2 regions of the Sessilibacter sp. MAH1 genome follow, and region 1 is predicted to be linked to the other one. Evidence: predicted binding sites of a transcription regulator. Region 1 holds the regulator's gene; the other holds the start of a gene.
What was found. The regulator FliA, encoded in region 1, starts transcription of late flagellar genes. The targets are predictions, from matches to a motif close to TAAAGTTATNNNNNNNNCGGCCGATANCC.

Region 1 (8,531 bases):
TTGTTGTCGTGTGTGATGAGCCTTCATCCATTACCGATGCCTACGCGTTAATTAAGTTACTTAACAGTGAATATCAACAATCGCGTTTTCGGGTGGTTGCTAATATGACGCGCACCGTTAACGAAGGGCAAAACCTGTTTAATAAATTACAAACCGTATGTGATCGCTTTTTAGATGTCACATTACAGTATCTCGGCCATATTCCTTTTGATGAAAGCGTACGTAAAGCCGTACAAAAGCAAACGCCGTTAATGACCGCTCTGCCACGCAGTCGTGCTTCCCAGGCAATTAAAGGTATTGCTCAAAAAGTTATAAGTTGGCCGCTGCCAAGTGGCCCAAGAGGGCACTTGGAGTTTTTCGTTGAACGGCTTTTGCATACTGCACATGTGGAGGTTTAACTATGGCTGCTGTGGACGGATTAGCAATGTATGATCAAGCGCAACTTCAACCGGCGATCGACATAGAACAGTATGCGAGTTTGGTAAAACGTATTGCCCATCACATGATGATGAGAATGCCGGCGAGTGTGCAAGTTGAAGATTTAATTCAAGCTGGAATGATTGGCTTAATTGAAGCATCGCAAAAATACGATGCCAGTAAGGGTGCGAGTTTTGAAACCTACGCAGGAATTCGCATTCGTGGCGCCATTGTGGATGAAATGCGCAGAGGTGATTGGGCGCCGCGTTCGGTGCATCGTAATGCCAGACGCGTTCAAGACGCCATTGCGCAAATTGAAGCACGCACAGGCCGCGATGCGACTGATAAAGAAGTGGCCGACGAATTGGAAGTGAGCTTAGAAGAATATCACGCGATTTTGCAAGATAGCACCAGTACACGCTTGTTCAGTTATGAAGAGGCCGTAGGCGAAGACGACAGCCGTATTGAGCACGACAGTGCCAGCGATGGTAATCTCAGTCCATTTGTAGGCCTGCAAAAAGATAATCTGCGTAAATGCTTGGCCGAGGCGATTAAATCGCTGCCAGAGCGCGAACAGCTGGTTTTAGCGCTATATTACGATGAAGAGTTGAATCTTAAAGAAATTGGGCAGATATTAGGCGTAAGTGAATCGCGAGTCAGTCAAATTCACAGTCAGGCTGCACTGCGTTTACGTGGTCGTCTTCAAGATTGGGTAATTTCGGAGTGATAATTACGAATTCATAAAAATAAGTAACGATTTATTCGGTTAAATTAAATCGCTGACAAAAGATAGTGACCCGTTTGTGCCTTTCATGGTTCTCTGCGAATCTCTTTTATTCAATGGCAATTCTGAATAACGACAGACCCCTCTAATTTTTTGCCAAATTTACCGTGACTTTTTTTCTTGAACAAAATCCCATTCAAATTAAATATTTTGTAGCTTTCCCAATCTTGTGAATAATTAAGATAATTTTTTTGCTTTATTCTAAAAAAAAGTCGTTTAAAGCCGAAACTATCCTATAGAAACAGTTTTATAGAACGAGCGTGACATTTATAGCTAGGAATATTTAGGAATCTCTGATTAACCCGGTCGCAATTTTTACTGAAGAACGAAATTGAAAATGTAATGTGTAATTTCTTTATCATTTCAATTGCTTATCGTGTCGCGGTTATCAATGCACCTGGTGCGGTGACTAGGCCGAGGTTAATCAGAGCTTCTTTATTCTAATTTATTTTAACAATCGGGTTTTTATTGAAAAGAGATTTATTTAGTAAAAATTCAGATTGAGTGTTATTACGCTTTTTTTGTACAAGATTTAGGTATTTGATTTCATTAAACCCTACAGATTATGTCCGCGGTTGATCAATACCCGAATATTGGTAATCGCTATCCTTAAAAAACTGGATACCGCACAAACTGCTACTAGACTTTGTATTGAATCGGTTTCCCTCGACCAGGGCCTATGGAGGTTACATTGGATAAAAATATGAAAATCCTCATAGTCGATGATTTTTCTACTATGCGGCGGATCATTAAAAATCTATTGCGTGATTTAGGGTTCACTAATACGCAAGAAGCTGATGATGGCCAAACGGCGTTGCCGATGCTTAAAAACGGCGATTTCGATTTTTTGGTGACGGACTGGAATATGCCGGGAATGACCGGTATTGAGTTGCTCAGGCAAGTCAGAGCAGATGAACGTCTTAGCAGTTTACCGGTGTTGATGGTGACCGCCGAAGCAAAGCGGGAACAAATTATTGAAGCGGCCCAAAGCGGTGTGAATGGTTATGTTGTAAAACCGTTTACAGCTCAAGCTCTAAAGGAAAAAATCGAAAAGATTTTTGATCGCGTCGGTTAACTCATTTCCACAGGTTTAGTTATGGATTCTAATCAATTCTCGAAAGACCCGAATCGAGCAGTCGAAGATCTTCGTGAAGCTGCGCAAATGTTGCTTGAGAAATTACAGAACGAAGATTATCACGATGCAAGCGAAGTGATATCGAAATTAAATCAACAACGCGACAGCTTAATTTTTAACAGTGTCGGTAAATTAACTCGTGCTTTGCATAACGCTATTGTTAATTTTAACGTTGATGCAAATTCGGATAATGACTCCACGTTGTCGGATAAATCTCATATCAGCGATGCATCAGACCGGCTTAACTACGTTCTTAAATTAACTCAAGACGCCGCTGATAAAACGATGGATCGCGTTGAAGCTTCAGCGCCTATTGCTGCCGAAATCATTACTGAGTCGGCGCAATTGCGAGAAGAGTGGAAACGCTTTAAGCGTCGTGAAATGGGCCCAGATGAATTTCGGCAATTGTACTATCGCATGGATGAATTTCTTGCGCGTATTGGTACAGGCGCAGAGCAACTGGGTTTAAATTTACAAGATATTATTTTGGAACAGGGCTACCAAGATTTAACCGGCCAAGTTCTGAAAAAAGTAATTGGTCTTATTTCTGATGTTGAAGGCGAACTGGTGCAGCTAGTTCGTATTGCCGGACAAGTAGAAGATGTTGCTGGGTTTCGATCAAAAGCAGATAAAGAAGCTGCCGAGAAGAAATCGGCAAACGGCGAAGGCCCGCAAATTCAGGCAAAACATCGTCCAGATGTTATGGCCAGTCAAGATGAAGTTGACGATTTATTATCAAGTTTAGGCTTTTAATAGATTTGATATTTTAAGAATAAAAACGACTGAATAAATCGTTTTGGCGAGAGGAGCAGTGAATGGGGTTCGGCGATGATGAAGAGATTTTGCAAGACTTCTTAGTAGAAGCTGGCGAAATCCTCGAGACGCTTTCCGAGCAACTGGTAGAGCTTGAGCAACGTCCAGATGATCGTGATTTATTAAACGCGATATTCCGTGGTTTTCATACGGTCAAAGGCGGTGCTGGCTTCCTGCAAATTGCGCCAATGGTTGAATGCTGCCATGTAACGGAAAATTTATTCGATATTTTACGCAATGGTAAACGCGAAGTAACTTCCGAATTGATGGACGTGGTGCTGCAAGCGCTGGATGCTGTTAATTCACAATTTGATCAGGTTCAAAATCGTGTTGAACCATCACCCGCAGATGAGTCTTTAATTGAATCACTCGAAAGATTAGTCGCCTGCGAGGATTTACTCGAAGCTTCCGATGAAGAAGTTGTTGATGAAGAAGTTGTCGAAGAAGAATCCGTTGACGAAGAAGCCTACGAAGAAGACGTCGTTGTAGATGAAGACGTATCAGAGCAAGATATTTCAGAAGACGAACCTCAAGACTCCGAGTTCAATGCACAAGCCGATATTGATGAAGTAGAACTCGATGCACAAGACTCGCAGCCCTCAGCGAGTAGTGACGATTTTTCTGACAGTGCAATAGCTAACTTGTTGGATGCAATCGCCGACGAAGATGAAGACGGGGCAGCTAAACCCGCCGTAAAATCTACCACTGCTAAGAATTCTCCGGTTGTAAAGAAAACTGAATCCGACGAAATCACCGACGATGAGTTTGAAGCGCTTCTTGATCAGTTGCACGGCGAAGGTAAAGGTCCAAGTGTTGGCGAATCTAAAAAAGCTGCACCAGAAAAATCAGAAGCTGCGCCTGCCGATGACAAATCCGGTGAAAAGGCCAAGTCTAAAAAATCCGCGGGTGGAAACTCTGATTTAATTACCGAAGACGAATTTGAAAAACTCTTAGATCAAATTCACGGTCAAGGCAAAGGCCCGGGTGGTCAAGATAAATCTAATTCATCGGCTAAGGCAGCTCCTGCGGCTGAGGCAGAAAAGGTCGAAAACGCCAATCCAAAAGAAGAAAAAACCGAAGATGTAAAAGCAGAAGAGGTAAAAGCGCCTGCGCCCAAAGCTGCAAAACCAAAATCCGAATCTCCAAAAGCTAAAGCGAAAGCCAACGACGATACCATTACCGAAGATGAGTTTGAGGCGTTATTAGATCAATTGCACGGTGCTGGCAAAGGACCAGGCGCTGGTAGTTCAGATACCAAGGTCGCTAGTACTAAGGCCGCCTCATCACCGCCGAAAAATACAACTGCACCAAAAGCAACAGAATCGAAAGAGACTGTATCTGAGAAATCAGACGTTAAAGCAGAAAAGTCAGAGCCGAAAAAAGAACCCGTAAAAACCGCCGCAAAAGCACCTGCTGCACCGAAAAAACCAGCAACTACCAAAGCCTCCGAGCCAGATAAGAGTGCCGCTATTAAGGCGGTTCCTGGTACCGGAAAACCCAGCACCGCCGCTGCAAAACCTGAGCTTGTTGCCGTTCCCGGTGGTGCTAAAGCGAGTGCAGCTAAACCGGCATCGCCACCGGCGGCCGCACCCAAAGAAGCGGCTGCGCCGGCTGCCGAAACCACGGTGCGTGTTGATACGCAACGTCTCGACGATATTATGAATATGGTCGGCGAGTTGGTATTGGTGCGCAATCGGTTGGTTCGCTTGGGTGATGAAAAAGGCGATGAGGTATTATCAAAAGCCGTTTCTAATTTAGATGTTGTTACCGCCGATTTACAAACCGCGGTTATGAAAACCCGAATGCAGCCCATTAAGAAAGTGTTTGGGCGTTTCCCACGGGTTGTGCGCGATCTTGCACGCAGTTTAGGAAAAGAAATTAGTCTTGAGCTTGTCGGTGAAGAAACCGATCTCGATAAAAACCTGGTAGAAGCTTTGGCTGATCCCTTGGTGCATTTGGTTCGAAACTCGGTGGATCATGGTATTGAATTACCGGATGTGCGCGAGCAAAAAGGTAAACCACGCGTTGGCCGAGTTGTATTGTCTGCCCAGCAAGAGGGTGACCATATTTTATTAGCCATCACCGATGATGGCGGTGGTATGGACCCGAATAAACTTAAATCCATTGCTGTGGCCAAGGGTGTATTGGATGAAGACGCGGCAGCGCGTTTATCCGATCAAGAGGCTTTTGCGTTAATTTTTGCTCCCGGCTTTTCGACCAAACAAGAAATATCTGATGTATCCGGCCGTGGTGTTGGTATGGATGTGGTGAAAACCAAAATCACCCAACTCAATGGCACCATAGAAATTGATTCGGTCGTTGACGAAGGTACTAAACTTTATATTAAAGTGCCTTTAACCTTGGCCATTATGCCAACGCTGATGATTATGTTGGACGATCAAACATTCGCATTACCCTTAGTTAATGTTGATGAAATCTTCCATATGGATTTAAGTCGCACCAACATTGTTGATGGCCAAGAATGTGTCACCATTCGCGAAAAAGCGATACCGTTATTTCACTTAAAACGTTGGTTAATTCGTAGCGCAGCTTACGCGACACCACCAAAAGAAGGTCACATTGTCATTGTTTCGGTGGGTACTCAGCGAGTCGGTTTTGTTGTTGATCAGTTAATTGGTCAAGAAGAAGTAGTAATTAAACCGCTTGGCAAAATGTTGCATGGCACACCGGGTATGGCCGGTGCGACAATTACCGGTGATGGAAGAATCGCATTAATTTTAGATGTTCCAAGTATGTTGAAACGCTACGCTGGTAATGCTGCTTAGTTTCAAGAGACTTTGATTAATCCAGAGTTTCTTGCGACGCAAGGGTGCATCTTAATTTTCTAGAATGGCTAATTTAAAGGAAACTCTGATGAACCTAAAGTTTCCAGCGACACAAGGATGTGTCGCCAATTTCAAGAACGGTAAGTGATTGAAATTGTGAAGAAATTGGAAATCGCATTTTCAATTTCTGCCCTCTGATTAAATCAGGGATGAGTTAATCAGAGGTTCCTAAAGTTGTGAAGACATTGGTAGGGGCATTTTCAATATTTTCCCTCTGATTAAATTATGGGTGAGTTGATCAGAAATTCCATAGTCTTGTATTCGCTCATTGGTTGTAATGTTACGAAATTGTGTGTGAATAATAACGGTGTCGTGAGAAGGTGCATCCCAATTACGCTGATAGAGCTCATCAGGTGTCTAGGTATATGGCTATTAATGTTTTAATTGTCGATGACTCTTTATTTTTTCAAAATAGACTTGCCGCCATTATTGACGAGCATCCTCAATTAAAAGTTATTGGTATCGCGGGTAATGGCAAACAGGCCCTTGCTTTGACGCTTGAAAAAAAGCCCGACGTTATCACCATGGACTACGAAATGCCATTAATGGACGGGTTAAAGGCCGTTCGTAAAATTATGGCACAGCGTCCAACTCCGATTTTAATGCTATCTGCGTTAACCTACGAAGGTGCAAAATTAACTCTAGATGCCCTCGATGCTGGGGCGGTTGATTTTATGCCGAAAAGCTTTTCGGAAATTTCGAAAAACCCGCAAGAATTAAAACGCAAATTACATCAACGCTTATTACTAATTGCTCGACGACGAAATATTATACCGGCTACTCGTCCCGAGTCGGCAACCAAGGTTGCATTAGAAAACCATTATGAGCGTAATTGCGAAGTTATCGTACCACCCAGAACATTTCCCCATTGCTCGCAAAAACTTAACGGTAAAATAAAACTCATTGCAATGGGAGCGTCTACGGGTGGCCCGGTGGCGTTATCGGAAATATTAAAATGTTTGCCGGAGAATTTTTCACTGCCAATATTATTAATTCAGCATATGCCAGAGAATTTTACGCGTGCTTTTGCCGAGCGTTTAAACAGTACTTGTCGCATTCGCGTAGTTCTTGCAGAAGATGGGATGGTGTTGCGGCCAGGCACAGCCTATCTTGCTCCGGGCGGTCAACAGATGATGATAAACCCTAGAGATCGAACCCGAATTAATGTATTTCCGGGTGACGACCGATTAAATTATAAACCATCAGTTGATATTACCTTAGCCTCAGCTGCAAATACCTGGGGCTCAAGTTTTATGGCAATGATTTTAACGGGAATGGGGTCAGATGGCTGCGAAGGCAGTCGGATTGTGAAGGAAAAAGGTGGTGTTATTTGGTCGCAAGATCAGCGCAGCAGTGTGATTTATGGAATGCCAATGGCTGTGGCTCGCGCCAATCTTACTGACAAAGTGGTATCGTTAAACGAAATTCCAGAGCAATTACAAAAAGCGTTTAATTATTAACGCGTCCTACCTTAAAAATCCTCATTAGCTGATCCCGTTAATAACGGTGGATTGCCTAACTCGTCACCTGCAATCAAAAAATTACGGGTAAACTATCTTGGACAAACTCAGTTTCATCGGCGTCATTATCGGTTTTACGGCACTGATTGGCGGTAACTTTTTAGAAGGCGGTAGCTGGAAATCACTGATCAATGAATCGGCGGCATTAATTGTTATTGGTGGAACCCTTGGCGCTGCGATTTTACAGACACCTTGGCAAAGCCTAAAACGGGCGCTGTCGGTATTTGTCTGGGTATTTAAACCGCCGCAATATTATTTTCACGACGAAGTAAAAAAAATTGTCTATTGGGCAGCCACAGCACGTAAAGAGGGATTGTTAGGATTAGAGACCATAGCCGATCACGAAAAAGACATGTTCTCAAAAAAAGGTCTAATGCTATTGGCCGATGGTGCTCAATCTGAATCGATTCGTCAGGTGCTCGAAAACGATCTCATTCAAAAAGAACAACTCGATCTGCAAGCGGTGCAATTTTATGAAAGTATGGGTGGTTACTCGCCTACCATTGGTATTATTGGCGCCGTTATTGGTTTAATTCATGTTATGCAAAATTTAGCTGATCCGGAGTTATTAGGGCCTGGCATTGCCGTTGCTTTCGTAGCAACCATCTACGGTGTAGCCTTTGCTAATTTATTACTATTGCCGATTGCAAATAAGCTAAAGCAGTGTGTAGGCCATGAATCGCGCTTTAAAGAATTGATGATCGACGGTTTAATTGCAATTTCTGAAGGTGAGAACCCCAAATTTATTGAAATAAAACTCAATGGTTATATTAAATAATCGTATAGAAAGCTCCAAATACACTGGAGTTTCTAGTGGTACGAGAATATGTTTGTAGTTTTAAGAGTGACGGTGATTGATGTTTTGAAAAAATTGGAGATCGTATATTCAATTTTTGCTCTCTGATTAAATCAAGGATGCGTTACTCAGAGGTTTTTATAGTCTTAATCTGTATGGCGTCTCATGATTAAATCGCGTGCTAAAACCGAATTAAGTGTTAATCACGAGCGCTGGCTGG
Region 2 (8,531 bases), on a different contig from region 1:
AAGCTGCCACGACGTTAGTCCAGCTATCGGCACCACCACGACTCACCGGCACAATATGATCTCGCGACAGCTCTTCAAGTCTAAAGTGATTGCCGCAATACATGCACTGATAATTATCTCTCGAAAATAGCGCTCGATTGGTAAGTGGTGGAACCACATGGGATCGATTGACGCGCTTACCGTTGCAAGCAATGATGGCCGGTAGCTCCATAAACGATTGCATACCGGAAAACCGTGAATGACCACCGTAAACGGTACGAACCACGCCACCCATAGACCAGCATACTAAATCACGAGAGTACAAACAGGCAGCCTGCTTCCAATGAAGCCATTCAATGGGTTGCCCTGTTGAGTTTAATCTTAGGATACGGGGTTCCATAACAATCCTCTGCCAAAGAAAGCATCAACATGGAATCGAAAATCACGATGTTTTAAAGTGAGAGAAAAACATAACCCAGCTGAGGGACAGCTCGGTATCGCCGAAGAACAGGCGGTAAGAAATGAACGAGTAACCCAATCTCTTACGACGGCACCCGCGAAATACTGTAAGACTGTCTTAACAAATATCTTTAAAACTATGAAGACGGCATTCCTTCCATGATACTTAGCTACGGTCGTTAACAAACAAGCAGGGTATTGCGAAAAAAAGCGTTCAATCCGAAAAACATTGGCTACGCCATAGAGGTGACTGCATGAAACGCAAATCAGGCGTGTCGGTACCCTATACTCGATAATGTGTCATCAATTTGTGCGCCAACTGCACAAACAACATTCATTTAGTAACGTTATACTCGCTTAATAAGCGCTCAGCAATGGTTAAAAATACTTAAAATTGAAGAATTTACCACCACCATGGACACAACTTATCCAAAATATGTGGCATTGATATGACATTAAATAATGTCTTCATGAACATAAATTCAACATTTGAATTTGAACGATACTATTGAGGAATATCAATGTGAGCAACGTCAATGTGAGCAACATCGATGGAATGAACAACACCAACAGGAATCTTCAAGTAGTGAGGTTATGGGTGGCTGCCGATTGTCTCGGGTATACGATTGTCACGACTATAAAAGCCATCCGCTAAAACAAGTGAACTTACAACCGCTCACAATTGCGACTTGATGACATTATTCGTTGGCGTGAAGGCTGCACGCAGCCGTTTAACGTTTTTATTCAGTTGTTTTAATGGTCTGTTTTAGCGATCTCTTTTAATTTAATCAATTTAAGTTGATCAAATTTTTTATTCAGCCATTAATTTTGGCTTTAAATTACCTCACAAAAAACCTGCATCAACATTGCAGATCTCGGTAGAACCCGATGTTTGCGCGATTCTGCAATACCTTGTCAAATACCTCGTCAATTGTAATAAAAAACTTTAATTCAATTAGAATTTCCAGTAACACAAAACTCTATCGCCACATCAATAACAGCTAATGATTGAGATTGTGAAAAAATTAGCAACCGCAAGTTTAATGTTTGTCCTCTGATTAAATTACAAAAAATTTGGTCAGAAGTTTCAATGCTATAAAAGGTAAAAAGAGATTATTAACTATTAAGATTTGAACGAATTAAATAACCTTGCCGTCGTACAATGTGCTGAATTAACAATTCCTGATCAACAGAGCTCATGCCAAAAAACTCAAGCCTTACATAATATTTCTTATCTTCTACAGATTCACAGGAAATCACTCTACCAAAACTGCCAATGTTTATATTATCGGGAATTAAAATAAGATCTAAACTCAACAATGTGGCTTCCGCTAAAGCTTCGTCAATATAAAAACCCATTCCACAAGCACTGATATTAACTTCATGAACATGATGCGCAATGCGTTGTACCAATAAGTTATCCATTTCTAGTTGGTTAATAACAACGTTTATTTTCTTATCAAGTGCTTCTAACACATTACCCACAAGAGGATCTTTCAATTTAACTTCTTGCAGTGTTGTGGCAATTTCTTTGTTCAGTTTTCTGAGCGCACCAAAATTATCGGCAACCCGTAGCGGTTTTAACTCGCCCGATAAATCATTTTCACTGATAATTTTGTAGGAAACACCTATTTGATCATCAATGCGGAAATAACGACGGCGATCTTCGGACATCACATAAACTCCCTTAAAAAATTTCGTCGGGTTTTAGGTCAAATATATAGTCTGGATCGAGATCGAGCTCACGTAAAATATCGCCACCGTCTTGTTTTAAGATTTGTTTGTCTTCTTCAGAAAGTCCATCGGCAATATCTTGGCGAACAACAATTTCTACACGACGATTGCGCGCACGCCCTACTTCGCTTTCATTGGTTGTTAGGGGTTTAGTATCGGCAAAACCCTTAACTTCAAACCGATTGCGACTTAAAACATCACCTTTCATCAATTCCATAGCCACCGATACCGCCCGAGAAGAAGACAATTCGAAATTCGATCTGAATCTGCTGGTTTTTATGGGAATATTATCGGTGTGACCTTCAACAGATATCGTACCTTCAGTGTCGCGCAAGACTTCTTGAATTTCGCTGATTACATCGAAGTACTCTTCGGCCAAATCGGCAGATCCCGAACGAAACGCACCTTTCTCGCGAATCCGAATAATGATATTCCTACCTTGGGTTTCAATTTCGACTTCACCTTGAATAATCTGCTTTTGCAGAGATCTTGCGAGATCTGTGGCTTCTTTTTGAGCTTTACCAACCGCCTCTTCAACCAGCTTTTCGAGCTCCTGCTTGATGCGTGTTTTTATGCCGGAATCCTGATTAATTTCACCCTGTTCTATATCGTACTCAGCCTGGCATTCCACTTCTAAACTCATTTCTGTGAAATCGCTGGTGTTTTGATAGATCACATTTAACGGCGTTGGCTCTGGAATACCGGGGCTGAACTCTTGGGCAATAATGCTGGTACCTTTTGGTGGATCTGTAACATCAAGGCGATTTTGCACACCAAAAGCTTGCGCCAAAGAACCCGCTAAACGCTTAAATTTTTGCGCGTCCATCTCCGAAAACGATAGCAGCAAAACGAAAAAGCACATCAGCAAAGACATCAAATCGGCAAAAGTACCCATCCAAGCCGGCAAACCGGCTGGACAGTCGCATTTGTGCTCTTCTTCATCACTCATGACTGATCTCCGCTACTCATCCTTGCCAGAGTCGCGTTTACTTTCAGGAAGATAGGTTCTAAGCATGGTATCGATGACCCGAGGATTCTGTCCGGCCTGTATAGCCAGCAAAGCATCGATGACGAGGTTTTTAACCATCGCCTCCTCGGCAGCGCGCAGGGCTAACTTATCTGAGATAGGCTCGGTTAAACCGTTAGCCAATACTGCACCGTAGAGCGTTGTTAACAATGCCACCGCCATCGCCGGACCGATGGACTTTGGGTCAGACATGTTAGCCAACATCGCCACCAGTCCAATTAAGGTGCCAATCATCCCCATCGCAGGCGCTACACCGGTCATCGCAGTGAAAATCTTCGAACCTACCGCGTGACGCTCTTCGGCAAGTGTTCGATCTTTAGAAAGTAAGGTACGAACTACGTCAGGATCGTGGCCATCCACCAGTAACTGAATCCCTCTTTGTAAAAAATTACTGCTAACTTCCTTGCCTTCAAGCGAAAGTAATCCGCCTTTACGGGCAGCGTCTGCAAGTTCAACAATTTCATCGATAAGCGCTGAGGGATCATCAATTTTGTTAGAAAAACTTTTACCCGCTACCTTCATAGCGCCTAAAAATTGCCCCAAACCAAACTTAGCCATTACCGCAAAAATACTTCCGCCAACAACAATCACTAGCGACGGAATATTAATGAACATGGATAACGAGCCACTCATCAGCATGGTGACAACGATCAAACCCATGGCGCCCAATAACCCAACAATCGTGGCTAGATCCACAAGCAGCTCCTTATAAATGCAGGTCGATAAACGTAACTCTGTGCATGTGGCATCGGCAGAAATCGAAGAATCATTAATTCCAAGAAGAAATTCGATAGGTAGGATAAGAATTTTGAAGATAGCCGTTTTAACGATGAAAGTTTTGTTCAGAAATCTTAAAAATAAGCGCCACCAATTGACCAATAACGCGGTGTCGGTTAGGGTTCAGGCCATTGAAGAGAGGAACCTGTTTCATGGCGGCACGCAAAAAGTATCCTGACTTTGAATCGGCATTAAGCGAATTAGAAAACATCATAGAACAGCTTGAATCTGGTGATTTAAGCCTTGATGAATCGTTAAAAGCTTTCGAAAGTGGCATTAGGCTCACTCGCGATTGCCAGCAACGCTTGACCGAAGCCGAGCAAAAAGTGCAAAAACTTGTTGCCGAACAAGGACAGCTCAAATTAGAAGATTTCGACGAACTCGACGACTCCGACGATTCTTACTAACCTTCCCGTCATTCGAATTTACCCGTCTAAAGGCACGCATCGTTGTTTCAGCAGTTTTTAAAAACCAGTCGCGCTCGCGTTGAACGAGCCCTGGATATTTGGTTGCCAGCAACCACTCAAGATGACACGCAACTCATCTCTGCCATGCGCTACAGCGCCTGTGGCGGCGGCAAGCGCGTGCGTGCCGTACTTACCTATGCGTCCGCAGAAGCGTTCGGTTTCGATAACGAAGACGCATTAGATGCAATCTCAGCGTCACTAGAATGTGTTCACGCTTACAGTTTGATACACGATGATCTGCCATCCATGGACGATGATGATCTGCGTCGCGGTAAACCCAGCTGTCATATTGCCTTTGGTGAAGCCATTGCCATTTTGGCGGGCGATGCCCTACAAACTCGCGCCTTTGAGATTCTCACCAGCCCAGAGCTCGATATTGCCCCAGAATTAAAAGTACGTTTAGTGCAAGAACTTGCCAATGCCTCCGGAGCATCGGGGATGGTTATCGGCCAAGCCATTGATCTGACCGCCACCAATCGCACTCTTACTCAGCCACAGCTGGAGCGAATGCACTTGTGCAAAACCGGAGCCTTAATTAGCGCTGCCGTGAGAATGGGCGCAATAGTTGCTGGCGCAAATGATGAACAGCTTGCAAACCTCAGCCGTTACGCACAAACCGTGGGACTGGCCTTTCAAGTCCAAGATGATGTTTTAGACGTAACAACCGAGACCAGCGTGTTAGGCAAACCTAAGGGTGCCGACGCCGCGTTGAATAAACCAACATTTGTAAGCTTGCTAGGACTTGAAGCTGCGCAATCGTTTGCTAAAGAACTCCATAATCAAGCATTGAATAGCCTTAGCAGCTTTGATTACCGCGCCGATCACCTGCGCAACCTTTCAGGTTATATTGTCAACCGAAGTAACTAATTACCGATTCAGCACGTCACAGTAGTTTGTATTTGTTTTGCTCGGTACAATAACCTATTGCCGTGAAGAAAATTACGCCGTTATGCTCACAGAAATACCGCTGCATCGCCCGCAAACGCCACTGCTTGATCGAATCAACTCTCCCGAAGACTTACGTCAACTCGATGAGAGCGAACTACCGATACTTGCAGAGCAGTTGCGCGAATTTCTCCTGTACACCGTTGGTAAAACCGGTGGACACTTTGGTGCCGGTCTCGGCGTAGTCGAGTTAACCATCGCCCTTCACTACGTGTACAACACGCCAGACGACCGACTTGTGTGGGATGTGGGTCATCAAACCTACCCGCATAAAATCCTCACCGAGCGCCGCGAATCCATGCATACCATGCGTCAGCTTGACGGTTTAGCGGGTTTCCCTAAACGCTCCGAGAGCGAATACGACACCTTTGGCGTGGGTCATTCCAGTACATCGTTAAGCGCTGCCCTTGGCATGGCCGTGGCCGCACAAAATGAACCCGAAGATCAACGCCGCAAAATGGTTGCTGTGATTGGTGATGGCGCGATGACCGCAGGTATGGCGTTTGAGGCGTTAAATCATATTGCGCACTTAAATTCCGACATGTTGGTTGTGTTAAACGATAACAACATGTCTATTTCTCCCAACGTCGGCGGACTTGCGACCTATTTCTCGAAAATTTGGGCCAGTAAGCTTTACACCGATTTTCGTGAAGGTAGCAAAAAAGTTTTATCAAAAATTCCACAAGCGTGGGAGCTTGCTCGCAAGACTGAAGAGCACGTTAAAGGCATGGTTTCTCCGGGAACCCTCTTTGAAGAGCTGGGTTTTTATTACATAGGCCCAATTGATGGTCACGACTTACCACGGCTGATTCACGACCTAGACGCGCTGCGTAAGCTCAAAGGCCCCAAGCTTTTGCACATTATCACCAAAAAGGGCAAAGGCTTCGCTCCAGCCGAACAAGATCCGGTTGGATACCACGCGTTAAATAAGATCGAACCCAAAACCTCGGTCGCACCGGTACAGGTAGACAACAAGCCGAAAAAGCTCAAATACCAAGACGTTTTTGGTTACTGGCTGTGCCAAGCCGCCGAGCAAAACGAAAAACTCGTGGCAATTACTCCAGCCATGTGTGAAGGCTCTGGTATGGTGGAATTTGCCGAGCGATTCCCAGAGCGATTCCACGACGTAGCCATTGCCGAGCAACACTCCGTAACCTTTGCCGCGGGTCTTGCCTGTGAAGGCTACAAACCGGTCGTTGCCATCTACTCCACGTTTTTACAGCGCGCCTACGATCAGCTCGTGCACGATGTTGCCTTGCAAAATCTTGATGTTACCTTCGCTATCGATCGCGCGGGTTTGGTTGGCGAAGACGGCCCAACCCACGCCGGTAGTTTTGATATCAGCTTCTTGCGCTGCATTCCTAACATGATTATCGCCGCACCCAGCGACGAGTTTGAATGCCAACAGCTACTAAAAGCCTGTTTTGAATTTGCAGGCCCATCCGCGGTTCGTTACCCACGCGGGACAGGCACTGGTGCTGCGTTAGATCAACTCCAACCCACCCCAGAAATTGGTAAAGGTGTTGTTGTAAGATCTGGCAATAAAATCGCTATTTTAAACTTTGGGCCGCTGTTAGATCGCGCTCTCGCCGTTGCAGAAAAACTCAACGCAACCGTTTGCGATATGCGTTGGGTTAAGCCTATCGACGAAGCACTTATTGCCTCGTTGGTGCAAAACCACGAGTTGTTGGTAACCATTGAAGACAACACCATTGCTGGTGGCGCTGGTTCTGCGGTTAACGAATATTGCCAACAGGAATGTTTTGACGTGAACGTATTGAATTGCGGCCTGCCAGATTATTTCCAAGATCACGGCAAACGTGATCAACTGCTTAACGAAGCGGGTTTAAGTATCGAAAAATTAACGCAAAATATTGAAGCACGTTTAAAGAAATTAAATCAGCGAAAAAATTCTGCTAATGCAGCAAGTGCTCCAACTGCCGTTTAAATCACCTACAAAAATTTATTCTCTGATTAATAAACCATGACTTAATCAGAGAATAAATTTTTTAAAACTAGCACCTAAAAACTGATATCTAAAAACTGGCTATCTAAGAAACGGAAATCAGAGATAAAAATTATCATTCCCTCATCAAAATCCTAATCTCTTAAAACAAAATCCTAATCTCTTAAAATAAGCTGCCAAAAACCCACATCAATATACTGATTAAATTTAAAACCGACCTCTTTAAAATGCGCAACTTTTTCCATGCCGATTTTTTCGTGCAAGGCAACGCTTTTAGCGTTAGGTAAACTGATAACCGCAATTACGCAATGAGTGCCCCGTGCTTTTAGAGCCGCCAATAACGCCTTATACAACTGTGTTCCTAATCCTTTACCATCACAACCATTTTTAAGATAAACCGTACACTCTAACGAATACCGATACGCAGATCGCTCTTTCCATTGTGTGGCATAGGCATATCCCACTACTTCAGAATCTTCAACAGCAACCAGCCAAGGCAAAGACTGTTGTTGTACCGACGCCATTCGCGAACGAATGTCCAGCTCAGTGACGGGTATCTCTTCAAAGGTAATGTAGGTTTCTTCTACATAATAATTGTAGATATCGGCAATGTATTGCGCATCGTTTGCAGTGGCTTCTCTGATCATTATGCACCCGAATTACATCAATTATTGGCCACAATAAATTGCTGGCTCGCCATAACGAATTTCTAAATTGGTGCGCATTTTACGCGTCATACCACGCACCACCATGGCATAACTGTGATCGATCATACGTTCGATTTCGCCACGCGGAACACTGCCATCTAAAATTACCGTATTCCAATGGGTTTTATTCATGTGGTAGGCAGGAATCACCGACTTAAAAATATCCCGTAACGCCAACGCTTGGTCGGGATCGCATTTTAAATTCAGCCAAGCCACCTCATTGTGCCACGACACCAACGCAAACATTTTTGTGTAGACTTTAAACAATGGAATATCACGCTGAAACGGAAAATCTAAACTCGTCTCTGGTTTAGTCAGCGCATAGTGTTTCACTTCTTCGTAATTCACCGGTATTACTCATTCAAATTTACAAGTAAGATAACTTACAAACCAAAATTGGCTTAAGATTTAATCATAAACTCTTGCTGGCTCCGTTAAAAAGACCAACATACCGTATATATGAGAACAAT

Region 2: a site for FliA is predicted at 3,943-3,971, ahead of pomA (flagellar motor protein PomA). Genes of this name have one in related genera too.

Annotation. Positions count from the first base shown of each region.
Region 1 is NZ_BAAGIC010000011.1:53,667-62,197, forward strand. Features, by position in the region: gene ACYQ28_RS12030 (MinD/ParA family protein) at 1-398, shown strand, start outside; gene ACYQ28_RS12035 (RNA polymerase sigma factor FliA) at 401-1,144, shown strand; gene cheY (chemotaxis response regulator CheY) at 1,893-2,276, shown strand; gene ACYQ28_RS12045 (protein phosphatase CheZ) at 2,298-3,089, shown strand; gene ACYQ28_RS12050 (chemotaxis protein CheA) at 3,152-5,935, shown strand; gene ACYQ28_RS12055 (protein-glutamate methylesterase/protein-glutamine glutaminase) at 6,361-7,455, shown strand; gene ACYQ28_RS12060 (flagellar motor protein) at 7,553-8,293, shown strand; gene ACYQ28_RS12065 (flagellar motor protein MotB) at 8,477-8,531, shown strand, end outside.
Region 2 is NZ_BAAGIC010000012.1:107,995-116,525, forward strand. Features, by position in the region: gene ACYQ28_RS12975 (HNH endonuclease) at 1-379, opposite strand, end outside; gene ACYQ28_RS12980 (PilZ domain-containing protein) at 1,555-2,112, opposite strand; gene ACYQ28_RS12985 (flagellar motor protein MotB) at 2,126-3,121, opposite strand; gene pomA (flagellar motor protein PomA) at 3,134-3,895, opposite strand; gene ACYQ28_RS12995 (exodeoxyribonuclease VII small subunit) at 4,129-4,383, shown strand; gene ACYQ28_RS13000 (polyprenyl synthetase family protein) at 4,426-5,310, shown strand; gene dxs (1-deoxy-D-xylulose-5-phosphate synthase) at 5,393-7,336, shown strand; gene ACYQ28_RS13010 (N-acetyltransferase family protein) at 7,510-8,001, opposite strand; gene ACYQ28_RS13015 (MmcQ/YjbR family DNA-binding protein) at 8,023-8,409, opposite strand.